DNA from 2 places in the Kitasatospora sp. LaBMicrA B282 genome. Region 1 is predicted to be linked to the other one. Evidence: riboswitches for the same ligand, from Rfam matches in the RefSeq annotation. Region 1 holds a riboswitch; the other holds the start of a gene.
The links. Region 1 has a riboswitch for cyclic di-AMP ahead of ACQRUO_RS05125 (transglycosylase family protein). Riboswitches for the same ligand answer to the same signal wherever they lie in the genome.

Region 2: linked by a shared signal. The riboswitch ahead of ACQRUO_RS17810 (transglycosylase family protein) and the one ahead of ACQRUO_RS05125 (transglycosylase family protein) in region 1 are both predicted to bind cyclic di-AMP.

The regions. Positions count from the first base shown of each region.
Region 1 is NZ_JBNQTI010000010.1:48-5,500, forward strand. It holds gene ACQRUO_RS05115 (DUF397 domain-containing protein) at 351-587, opposite strand; gene ACQRUO_RS05120 (hypothetical protein) at 1,092-2,072, shown strand; cyclic di-AMP (ydaO/yuaA leader) riboswitch at 2,688-2,852, shown strand; gene ACQRUO_RS05125 (transglycosylase family protein) at 2,860-4,014, shown strand; gene ACQRUO_RS05130 (hypothetical protein) at 4,184-4,384, shown strand; gene ACQRUO_RS05135 (hypothetical protein) at 4,401-4,838, opposite strand; gene ACQRUO_RS05140 (LacI family DNA-binding transcriptional regulator) at 4,978-5,453, opposite strand, start outside.
Region 2 is NZ_JBNQTI010000056.1:29,113-34,565, reverse strand. It holds gene ACQRUO_RS17825 (MazG family protein) at 1-310, shown strand, start outside; gene ACQRUO_RS17820 (SDR family NAD(P)-dependent oxidoreductase) at 265-708, opposite strand; gene ACQRUO_RS17815 (cytochrome P450 family protein) at 853-2,118, shown strand; cyclic di-AMP (ydaO/yuaA leader) riboswitch at 2,339-2,490, shown strand; gene ACQRUO_RS17810 (transglycosylase family protein) at 2,493-3,338, shown strand; gene eno (phosphopyruvate hydratase) at 3,580-4,866, shown strand; gene ACQRUO_RS17800 (FtsB family cell division protein) at 5,066-5,453, shown strand, end outside.

The sequences.
Region 1 (5,453 bases):
GGTCGCCCGGGGCCGCCCGCTGCACTCCGAGCCGGGTCCCCGGCTCCCCCGCCGGTCCGGCCGCAGGGCCGCTCGCACCGGCCTCGAACCCCGTCGCAGAGCACGGCGAGCCCGACCCGGGCCCGGGCAGAGCGCGGGTCGGGGAGCGCGCCGCTCACACCCGGGCCCGCACCACTCACACCCGAGCCGCCGCTCGCCCCCGCCGACCTGCCGACCGCAGCCCGGCCGCCGGCCGCAGCCGACCGGTCGACCGCACTCCGGGAACACCGAACGCCGCCGCGGCACCTGGCCCCACGACGGCGTCCACCACTGCACCGGGCGCCGAGCGCACCGGGCACCACCCTGCGGCGTCAGGCCACCAGGTGGTCGAACTCCCCGTCCTTCGCGCCGAGCAGCATCGCCGCGATCTCGTCGCGGGTGTAGATCAGCGCCGGTCCGTCCGGGAAGCGCGAGTTGCGCATCGCCACCGCACCGTCCGGGAGGGCGGCGAACTCCACGCAGTTCCCCTTGGAGTTGCTGTACTGGCTCTTCTGCCAGACCACGCCTTCGAGGTCCGCAGCCGCCATGCCGTTGTACGTGTGGTGCATAGAAATCTCCCAAGAGCCTGGAGTGCTCGTACTACTCGACGCCCGACCGCGCTCCGGCCGCCGGCCGCCTCCGGCTCGTACGGGCAGGGCTGATGCCTTACTAGTCGTAATAATAACGCTAATGCACGTGCATCGGCATGTGATTTTGCGCGTGCAGAAGCCTGTACAAGAGGTGACCAAACCGGTCACCAAGCCCACCTGAGCGGCCGGGGAAACCGACATCGGGTAACAAATCGGCCAATGATCCGTGACCAGGCGTCGGCTGCGCGGTGAGCAAGGCTGACCGGTTCGGTCATTGACACCCCCGACAAATGATCAACTTCGCAGCCACTTCCTCACGCACCGTCACATCAGCCCCGGCTCGGCAGGGTTTTTGCCGCGGCTTGTCCGAGTTGCCCCGCTCGCCCCCGTCGGCCGGCCGCCGGCGCACCGCTCCCTCCTTGACGCGGCGAAGGGCCCGGCCGGATGCCGGACGACCACGTCCATGTCCTACGATCTGCTGCCATGAGCACTGCAGCCATCCCGGGCGCACCACTGCCCGTCCGCACGCCAGGCTCCCGCGCGCGGGGGCGCCACCGTCGGCCCGAACGGCCCCAGGTGCCGGTCAACGCGCCGGCGCTCGTGCTCGCCATACCCGCCGAGGCGACGCCCGCGGGGCTCACGCTGGTGGAGGAGCTGGTCTCGGCGATCCGCGGCGAGCAGCCCGGCATCGAGATCGCGGCCGGCTGGCTGCCGAGCGCCCTCGCCCCGCAGGCCGAGCACCTCGACGGCGCCGAGTCGGCGGACGGGGAGGGCCTCCCGCAGGCCGTCGAGCAGCCGACCCCGACGGTCGAGCAGCTGATCGGCGCCGCGCTGGCGGCCGGCATGCCGGCCCCGGTGCTGCTGCCGCTGCTGCCCGGCCCGCACGCCTACCTGACGGAGCTGCACGCCCTGGCCGCCGAGACCGGCGCCCTGGTCACCGACCCGCTCGGCCCGCACCCGCTGCTGGCCGAGGCGGTGCACGTCCGCCTCTCCGAGGCCGGGCTGGCCCGGGCCGACCGCGCCCGGCTGTTCGCCATCACCACGGCGGCCGACGGCGTGGTGCTGACCACCATCGGCGGTGCGGAGGCGGCCGACGCGGCGGGGATCACCGGCGTGCTGCTCGCCGCCCGCCTCGCGGTGCCGGTGGTGGCGGCCGCGCTGGACGTGCCGGGCTCGGTGGCCGCCGCGGTCGAGCACCTGCGGGCCACCGGCTCGCAGCGCCCGGCCCTGGCCCCGCTGGTCTTCGGCCCGGAGGCGCCGGAGGAGCTGCTGCTGGCCGCCGCCGAGGAGACCGGCTGCCCGAGCGCGGCCGTGCTGGGCGCCTACCCGACGCTCGGTCAGCTGATCGCCTCGGCGTACCTGGCCGTGCTGCCGGAGCCGACGGAGGCTCCGGTCGGGGAGCCCGTCGTCGAGGGCCCGCTCGCCGAGGCCCCCTCGGTCGAGGAGGCCGGCGCGGGCGAGTGACGCCCCGGCGCCAGCCCTAGGACGTCCGCCAGGACGTCCACCGACGGCCAACACCGGCCCGGTTCCCAGCCCTTGCGCTGGGGGCCGGGCCGGCGGCGTTCCCGGGCCCGGGCGGGCGGCGGCCGCAGGCGCCGGAGGCGGGACCGCGCGAGCATTGGTACGAGTACGACCGAACGACCAGTCGGTTCGCCAGTGCACCGTCGGCCGCGCCGGACTGACGAAGTAACAGAAGGTACAAAACGGACATTCAGTCGAGCTCGAAGATTGCTGCGTATCCGTACCATCGACCCGGCGACCGGCTCTCGCGCCACCTTTTCCGGCCCCGCCTCCCCCAAGATCACCGAACGCCGGAACCGATGCACCATCAGCCCCAACTCGGCTGAACCACCGGCACCTTCCACCGCACCGGGCCGAGTTGACGACCCGTTGTCCGGCGGATCCCCGACGGCCGTTCAGCTGGGCGGTGACCTCGATCTTGAAGCTTTGGTGCAGCCTGTGTGACCGCCATCACAGCTGTTTGCGGATTCAACTTAACTCTGTCTAACGTGCTCCCCGTTCGTAGCCACACGGACCCAGCGCAGCCGGACGCCTAGTCCTGCCACCGGACGCGCTGGCAGCGCGAAATCGCAGCCACGGCAGGAGCGGGGGAACCAGGTAAGCCGCCCCGGGCGCCGGTCCACGGACCGACGACCAGGGCTAGGGGTGAAGCCGCGCAGCAGCGCGGCCGGGCAACTCCAGTCCGAATCCGACAGCTCACCTCGCAGGCGTAGGAGAGGATCGCGACTTCATGCTGCCCACGACCGGCACCACCCGTCCGTCCCGCAACGCCCGCCGGGTGATCGCCGCCACCGGTTTGATCGGCCTCGGTCTGTCCCTGCCGTGCATCACCGCCGGCACCGCCTCCGCCGCCCCGGTCTCCACGTGGGACAAGGTCGCGCAGTGCGAGAGCTCCGGTGACTGGAGCATCAACACCGGCAACGGCTACTACGGCGGCCTGCAGTTCAGCGCCTCCACCTGGGCCGCCTACGGTGGTACCCAGTACGCGCCGCAGGCCGACCAGGCCACCAAGGACCAGCAGATCGCCGTCGCCGAGAAGGTGCTGGCCGACCAGGGCCCCGGCGCCTGGCCCGTCTGCTCGATCCAGGCCGGCCTGACCGCCGGTGGCGCCCCCGCCTCCGTCGACACCTCCGCCCCGGCCGCCCAGACCCCGGCCCCGGCCGCCCCCGCCCAGCAGAGCCAGCCGGCCCAGCAGACCCAGCAGGGCGGCCACACCTGGCAGGGCAGCCACTGGCAGAACCACACCTGGCACCACGACGGCGGCAGCTACACCGTCAAGCCCGGTGACTGGCTCTCCACCATCGCCAACAGCCAGCACGTGCAGGGCGGCTGGCAGGCGCTCTACCAGCTCAACAAGGCCGAGCTGACCCACGGCCCGGACGTGCTCTACCCGGGCCAGCACCTGAAGCTGGGCAACGGCGAGCAGGGCGCTCCGACCCAGGACGCCACCACCTCGGCCCCCGCCACCCCGGCGCCCGCGGTCAACGCCCAGACCACCGCCGCCACCAGCGCCCCGGCCGCGACCGGCGCGATGGCCAGCGCGATCAGCTTCGCCGAGTCCCAGGTCGGCCAGCCCTACATCTGGGGCGGCACCGGCAACGGCGGCTGGGACTGCTCCGGCCTGACCCAGGCCGCGATGGCCAAGGCCGGCATCTCGATCCCGCGGGTCGCCGCCGACCAGGCCGCCGCCTCCACCCCGGTGTCGATGAACAGCCTGCAGCCGGGCGACCTGCTCTTCTGGTCGAACAACGGCCAGGACTCGGGCGTTTACCACGTGGCCATCTACGTGGGCAACGGCCAGTTCGTCGAGGCCGCCAACCCGAGCTCGGGCGTGAAGTACGAGACCATCGCGAACTACGCCCCGGACTTCGCCGGCCGGGTCTGACCCGCACGGCACCGCTCCGCGCCGGACCTGTGAGGGGTCCGGCCGGGGTCTTCCGCAGGACAGCCATGAGGGCCGTCTCCCCCACCTCTCCGGGGGAGACGGCCCTCGGGCGTGCCGGGCCGCGGTTGGGGCATGCTGGTGGCCGACGATCCGTACGGAGGGGGAAGCCATGGCCAAGGTCACCGTCAGCCTGGACGCCGACGTCGCCATCGACCTGATGCTGCGGTGCGGCACCCGCAGCCCGCAGGACGCGGTGGAGTTGGTGGTCCGCGACTACCTGGCGAACGACCGCCGCACCGAGGCCCGGACCGGCGATCCGGACGACTCGGCGCGGCTGCTCCGGGAGTACCGGCGCGACACCGAGGGCTGAGCCGCGGTGCCGCCGGTCAGCGCTGCGGCTGCTTGGGGCGCCGGTAGATCAGCCAGAGCATCACCGCGAAGACCGCCGCCGCCACCAGCGCACCGGCCAGGCTGGCCCCGCGGAACCAGGGGGCGTTGACGTCCATCGTCCGCTGGCCGGCGTGCGCCGCGCTGCCGCTGCCCGCCACCACGCCGAGCGTCCAGAGGTTGGGCAGCGCGAGCACCAGCGCGGCCACGATCCAGGCCAGCGCGACCTTCCAGGTGCGTCGCCGGCGCAGCCCGAACCAGAGCACCAGCAGCGGCAGCAGGGTGCAGGTGATGCCGGTCAGCAGGCCGAGCACCAGGCCGGCCGAGAGCCTGCCGTGCACCGCGCTGCCGACCTGCTGCGACCACCACCGCGGGATGGTGGCGGCGAGCAGGAAGTAGAGGCCGACCAGCAGCAGCACCCCGACGCCGCCGAGCACGAGTCGGCGCCGCCCGCCCGCCTACTCCCCCTGGTGCAATCCGGTCCCCCGCCGCCGGGTCGCGGTGCGGCGTCGGTCCCGGCGGGCTGGCAGTCCCCGTGCGCTGCCGGTCCCAGTGCACTGTCAGCCCCAGTGAGCGTCAGTCCCGGTGGGCTCCGGTCGAGCCGCGCACCACCAGCTCGGGCTGGAACATGAACTCGGCGCGCTGGGCCGGCTGGCCGCCGACCTCCTCCAGCAGCGCGTCCACCGCGGCGGTGGCCATCGCCTCGACCGGCTGGCGGATGGTGGTCAGCGGCGGCTCGGTGAAGGCCATCAGCGGCGAGTCGTCGAAGCCGACCACCGAGACGTCGCCGGGCACCGAGAGCCCGCGCTGGCGCACCGCGCGGATCGCGCCGAGCGCCATCAGGTCGCTGCCGCAGACGATCGCGGTGCAGCCGCGCTCCAGCAGGACCCCGGCCGCGGCGTGGCCGCCCTCGACCGTGAAGAGGGTGTGGTGCACCAGCTCGGCGGCCTCCTCGGCCGGGACGCCGAGCACCGAGTGCAGCGCCGAGGTGAAGCCCTCGATCTTGCGCAGCACCGGGACGAAGCGGCGCTGACCGACCGCCAGGCCGATCC
Region 2 (5,453 bases), on a different contig from region 1:
GGCCGAGAAGCAGCACCGGGAGTCGGTGCTGGACGGGGTGCCGGCCGGTCTGCCGGCGCTGGCCTACGCGGCCAAGCTGGTCTCCCGGGTGCGCCGGGCCACCGAGGAGCAGCGGCAGCGGCTGGCCGGGGTGCCGGACGCGCCGTACGCGTTGCCGGCCGAGCTGACCGAGGAGACGGTGGGCGCGCTGCTGCTGGCCGTGGTGCAGCGCGCGCACGACGCCAAGGTGGATCCGGACGCGGCGCTGCGGGCGGCCGCGCGGGGTTACCGGGACGCGGTGCGCTCGGCCGAGGGGCTGTCGGCCAGCTGAGTCGCCGCCGCCCGCTGGCGCGGGACGACCTCGCCGATCGCCTCGCCCAGCGGGTCCAGCAGCTCGGCCAGCCGGTCCAGCTGGCCAGGCAGCTCGGCCATGGTGACGATCCGCTCGCCGTCGGGGCCGGCCACGCAGAAGAGGTCGATCGGACCGAGGTGCTTCTCGGCGGTGACCACCAGGGCGGCGATGTCGCTGGGCTGGTGGACGTCGGAGCTGACCCCGATCACCGGGCAGCCGGGCCGGTCCAGGGCGGCGGCCAGGTCCTCGGCGACCCCGGGGTGCGGGTCGGCGACCAGCAGGCCGGCGGCGCCGGCCGCGGCGAACCGGCGGGCGGGCGCGTCGCCGTCACCGCCGTCGAGTACCGCGATGACCACGACTGCCCCGGCTACTCGCATGGCCTGCTCCTCCCTGAGGGACGCCGCCGCACCGGGCGCCCGCACACGTACCGGAGGATCGTAGGCTCTCCTGACCCTCCGCAACAGGGATTACCCGCCAGGTGACCAGGCTCACTCCTGCCCGGGACGGGTTACCGTCGAGGCATGCCGGAGCCGCTCGAGTCTTCCCCGCCACCCCTGTTCACCTGGGAGTTCGCCGCCGACCCCTACCCGGCGTACGCCTGGCTGCGCGAACACGCCCCCGTGCATCGGACCACCCTCCCGAGCGGTGTCGAAGCCTGGCTGGTCACCCGGTACGCGGACGCCCGGCAGGCGCTGGCCGACGCCCGGCTCTCCAAGAACCCGGCCCACCACAGCGAGCAGGCGCACCGCACCGGCCGGGTGGGGATCCCGGGGGAGCGGCAGGCGGACCTGATGACCCACCTGCTGAACATCGACCCGCCGGACCACACCCGGCTGCGCCGGCTGGTCTCCAAGGCCTTCACCCCGCGCCGGGTGGCCGAGTTCGAGCCGCGGGTGCAGCAGCTGACCGACCGGTTGATCGACGGCTTCGCGCAGCGCGGCTCGGCGGACCTGATCCACGAGTTCGCCTTCCCGCTGCCGATCTACGCGATCTGCGACCTGCTCGGCGTGCCGGCCGAGGACCAGGACGACTTCCGGGACTGGGCCGGGATGATGATCCGACACGGCGGGGGTCCGCGCGGCGGGGTGGCCCGGGCGGTCAAGAAGATGCGCGGCTACCTGGCCGAGTTGATCCACCGCAAGCGGGCCGACCCGGGCGACGACCTGATCTCGGGTCTGATCCGGGCCAGCGACCACGGCGAGCACCTGAGTGAGAACGAGGCCGCGGCGATGGCCTTCATCCTGCTCTTCGCCGGCTTCGAGACCACCGTGAACCTGATCGGCAACGGCATGTTCACGCTGATGCGGCAGCCGGCCGAGCGGGACCGGCTGCAGGAGTCGCTGCGCCGCGGCGAGCGCGCCCTGCTCACCACCGGGGTGGAGGAACTGCTGCGCTACGACGGGCCGGTGGAGCTGGCCACCTGGCGGTTCGCCACCCGCCCGGTGACCATCGGCGGGGTGGAGATCCCGGTCGGTGACCCGGTGCTGGTGGTGCTGGCCGGGGCGGACCGCGATCCGAACAGGTTCGAGCACCCGGACGTGCTCGACCTGGCCCGCAGCGACAACCCGCACCTGGGCTTCGGGCACGGCATCCACTACTGCATCGGCGCCCCGCTGGCCCGGTTGGAGGGGCAGGCGGCGCTGGCCACGCTGCTGACCCGGCTGCCGGACCTCGCGCTCGCGGCGGACCCGGCCGAGCTGCGCTGGCGCGGCGGTCTGATCATGCGCGGACTGCGCGAACTTCCGGTTTCTTTCACTCCGGAGAAAGAGAACGGTCAGGCCCGTTAAGGCATCTGACGTTATGTCGTCAGATGCCAATTCAGGATCGTCTGAATGCGCATCAAACCGGACAAAGCCGAGCGGTTAGTAGGCGACCCACGACTGCCCGTGATTCCGGTGTGATGTGGGCGATATGAGCTTGTGATTGCTCCGTCAATCTGCTTACCCTCCCAGGAGTTCGCAGCTGCGAACCCCGCGCGCGGTACGCCGAGTCCTGCCCACCGCGCCGTCGGGACACCGACCTACACCTGGGGCAGGGGCGGGGGACCCACGATTTCTGCCGGATCCCTCGGCTAGGGGTGAAGCCGCGTCAAGCGGCCGGGCCAACCTCACGGGCCCGAACCCGACAGCTCACCTCGCAGGCGTCCGGAGAGGGACAGTTCATGCTGCTCAAGGGCAATGGTCGCCATCGTCGTCGCACCCAGGCCGAGAAGGCGGTCGCCGCGGCGGGTGTCGTCGGGGCGGGCCTGGCGGTGCCGCTGCTCACCGCGACCGGCGCGCACGCGGCCCCGGTCTCGGTCTGGGACAAGGTCGCCAACTGCGAGAGCACCAACGACTGGTCGATCAACACCGGCAACGGCTTCTACGGCGGCCTGCAGTTCACCTCCTCGACCTGGGCCGCGTACGGCGGCACCCAGTACGCGCCGCAGGCCGACCAGGCCAGCAAGGCGCAGCAGATCTCGGTCGCCGAGCGGGTGCTGGCCGACCAGGGGCCGGGCGCCTGGCCGGTCTGCTCGGTGGCGGCCGGGCTCTCCCGCGGCGGTGCGCCGGCCGCGGTGGACGCCGCTGCCCCGGCCGCACCGCAGGCCAAGCCGGCCGCCCCGCAGCAGCGCAGCGCCCCGAAGCCGCAGGCCAAGCCGTCGGCGGCGGCGCCGCAGTCGGCTCCGGCCGCGCAGTCGGCCGCGCCGAGCTTCCCGGGCAAGGCCGGCTGGGACGCGAACGGCAAGGTCTTCTGGTACCAGCACAACGGCGGCTGGTACTGGACCAGTCACCAGAGCGTGTACGACCAGTACGCCGCGCCGCAGGCCCCGGCGCAGACCCAGGCGCCCGCCCCGGCCGCCGCGCCCGCCGGTCACGACTACACCGTGCAGGCCGGCGACACGCTCTCCTCGATCGCCCAGGCCCAGCACCTGAGCGGTGGTTGGCACGCGCTCTACCAGGACAACCAGCAGACGGTGGGCCAGGACCCGAACCTGATCCTGCCCGGCCAGGTGCTGCACCTCGGCTGACCGGCAGCGTGCTCGGCCCGGCGTCCGAGGGGCGCCGGGCCGCCCCGCACCGCCGGCCGGCCGCGGGGCGCGGGCCCGGGTGACCCCGCCCGTGCATTCAGGTGAACTACCGTCGGGTAGCCGAGCCACACCGTGAGACGGACGCCGGGTCCGGGTCTGAGCCGCGGCCGGTGCGGTTAGGCTCTGGTCGTAACGACCCGTATCCACGTCCGCTGGACCGCTTCCGCCTAGGAGATGCCTCGTGCCGTCCATTGATGTCGTCGTCGCCCGTGAGATCCTCGACTCGCGCGGCAACCCCACGGTCGAGGTCGAGGTGGGCCTCGACGACGGCAGCACCGGCCGTGCCGCTGTCCCGTCCGGCGCCTCCACCGGTGCCTTCGAGGCGCTGGAGCTGCGCGACGGTGACAAGAACCGCTACTTCGGCAAGGGTGTCGAGAAGGCCGTCCTCGCCGTCATCGAGCAGATCGGCCCGGAGCTGGTCGGCTACGACGCCACCGAGCAGCGGCTGATCGACCAGGCGATGCTCGACCTGGACGCCACCCCGGACAAGTCCTCGCTCGGCGCCAACGCGATCCTCGGCGTCTCGCTGGCCGTCGCGCACGCCGCCTCCGAGGCCAGCGACCTGCCGCTGTTCCGCTACCTCGGCGGTCCCAACGCGCACGTGCTGCCGGTCCCGATGATGAACATCCTCAACGGTGGTTCGCACGCCGACTCCAACGTCGACATCCAGGAGTTCATGATCGCGCCGATCGGCGCCGAGTCGTTCTCCGAGGCGGTCCGCTGGGGCGTGGAGGTCTACCACACCCTCAAGGCGGTGCTGAAGGAGCGCGGCCTGTCCACCGGTCTGGGCGACGAGGGCGGCTTCGCGCCGAACCTGGACTCCAACCGCGAGGCCCTGGACCTGATCACCGAGGCCATCAAGAAGGCCGGCTACGTGCCGGGCCAGGACATCGCGCTGGCCCTGGACGTCGCCGCCACCGAGTTCCACCAGGACGGCGCCTACCAGTTCGAGGGCAAGTCGCTGTCGGCCGCCGAGCTGATCGACTACTACGCCGAGCTGGTCGACAGCTACCCGCTGGTCTCCATCGAGGACCCGCTGAGCGAGGAGGACTGGGACGGCTGGAAGGCCATCACCGACCGCCTCGGCAGCAAGGTCCAGCTGGTCGGTGACGACCTGTTCGTGACCAACCCGCAGCGCCTGGCCCGCGGCATCGAGACCGGCACGGCCAACGCCCTGCTGGTGAAGGTGAACCAGATCGGTTCGCTGACCGAGACCCTGGACGCCGTCGAGCTGGCCCAGCGCAACGGCTACCGCTGCATGATGTCGCACCGCTCGGGCGAGACCGAGGACGTCACCATCGCCGACCTGGCCGTCGCCACCAACTGCGGCCAGATCAAGACCGGTGCCCCGGCCCGCTCCGAGCGCGTGGCCAAGTACAACCAGCTGCTGCGCATCGAGGAGATCCTCGACGACGCCGCCGAGTACGCGGGCCGCGCGGCCTTCCCGCGCTTCCGCTCTGCGGAGTAACAAGCACAGCCGCTCCGCGGAGTAACAAGCACAGCCGCGCTGCGGAGTAACAGGCACAGTCGCCACGAGGGCTGATCGGCCACAGAGGCCGATCGGTGCAGCCCGTTCGAGGGCTGACCAGTCCTGCCTGACCGGTGCCCTGGCCGCCACCCCGTAGGGTGGGGGCCGGGGCACCGGCACGAGTGGGAGGGGTCAGGAGATGGCAGGCTGGAAGATCCCGGGCCTGGGCGGCCGGCCGCGGTTCACCAGCCGGGCCACCGTGCTCGTCCTGGTGCTCTGCTCGCTGGTGGCGATCCTCGCCTACCCGACCCGGCAGTTCATCAACCAGCAGGACCAGATCAGCGCCCAGCGGGCCAAGGCCGAGCAGGCCCGCCAGCAGGTCCAGCAGCTGACCGTGGCGTGGGCCCGCTGGCAGGACCCGGCCTTCGTCAAGGCGCAGGCGCGCGAGCGGCTGCACTACGCGATGCCCGGCGAGACCCCGTTCGTCTCGGTCGACCCGTCCCCCTCGGCCAACCCCGCCCCGCCCACCGCCGGTGGCCCGCAGACCGCGGCCCGGACCGCCGCCCAGGCGGCCAAGCCCTGGTACG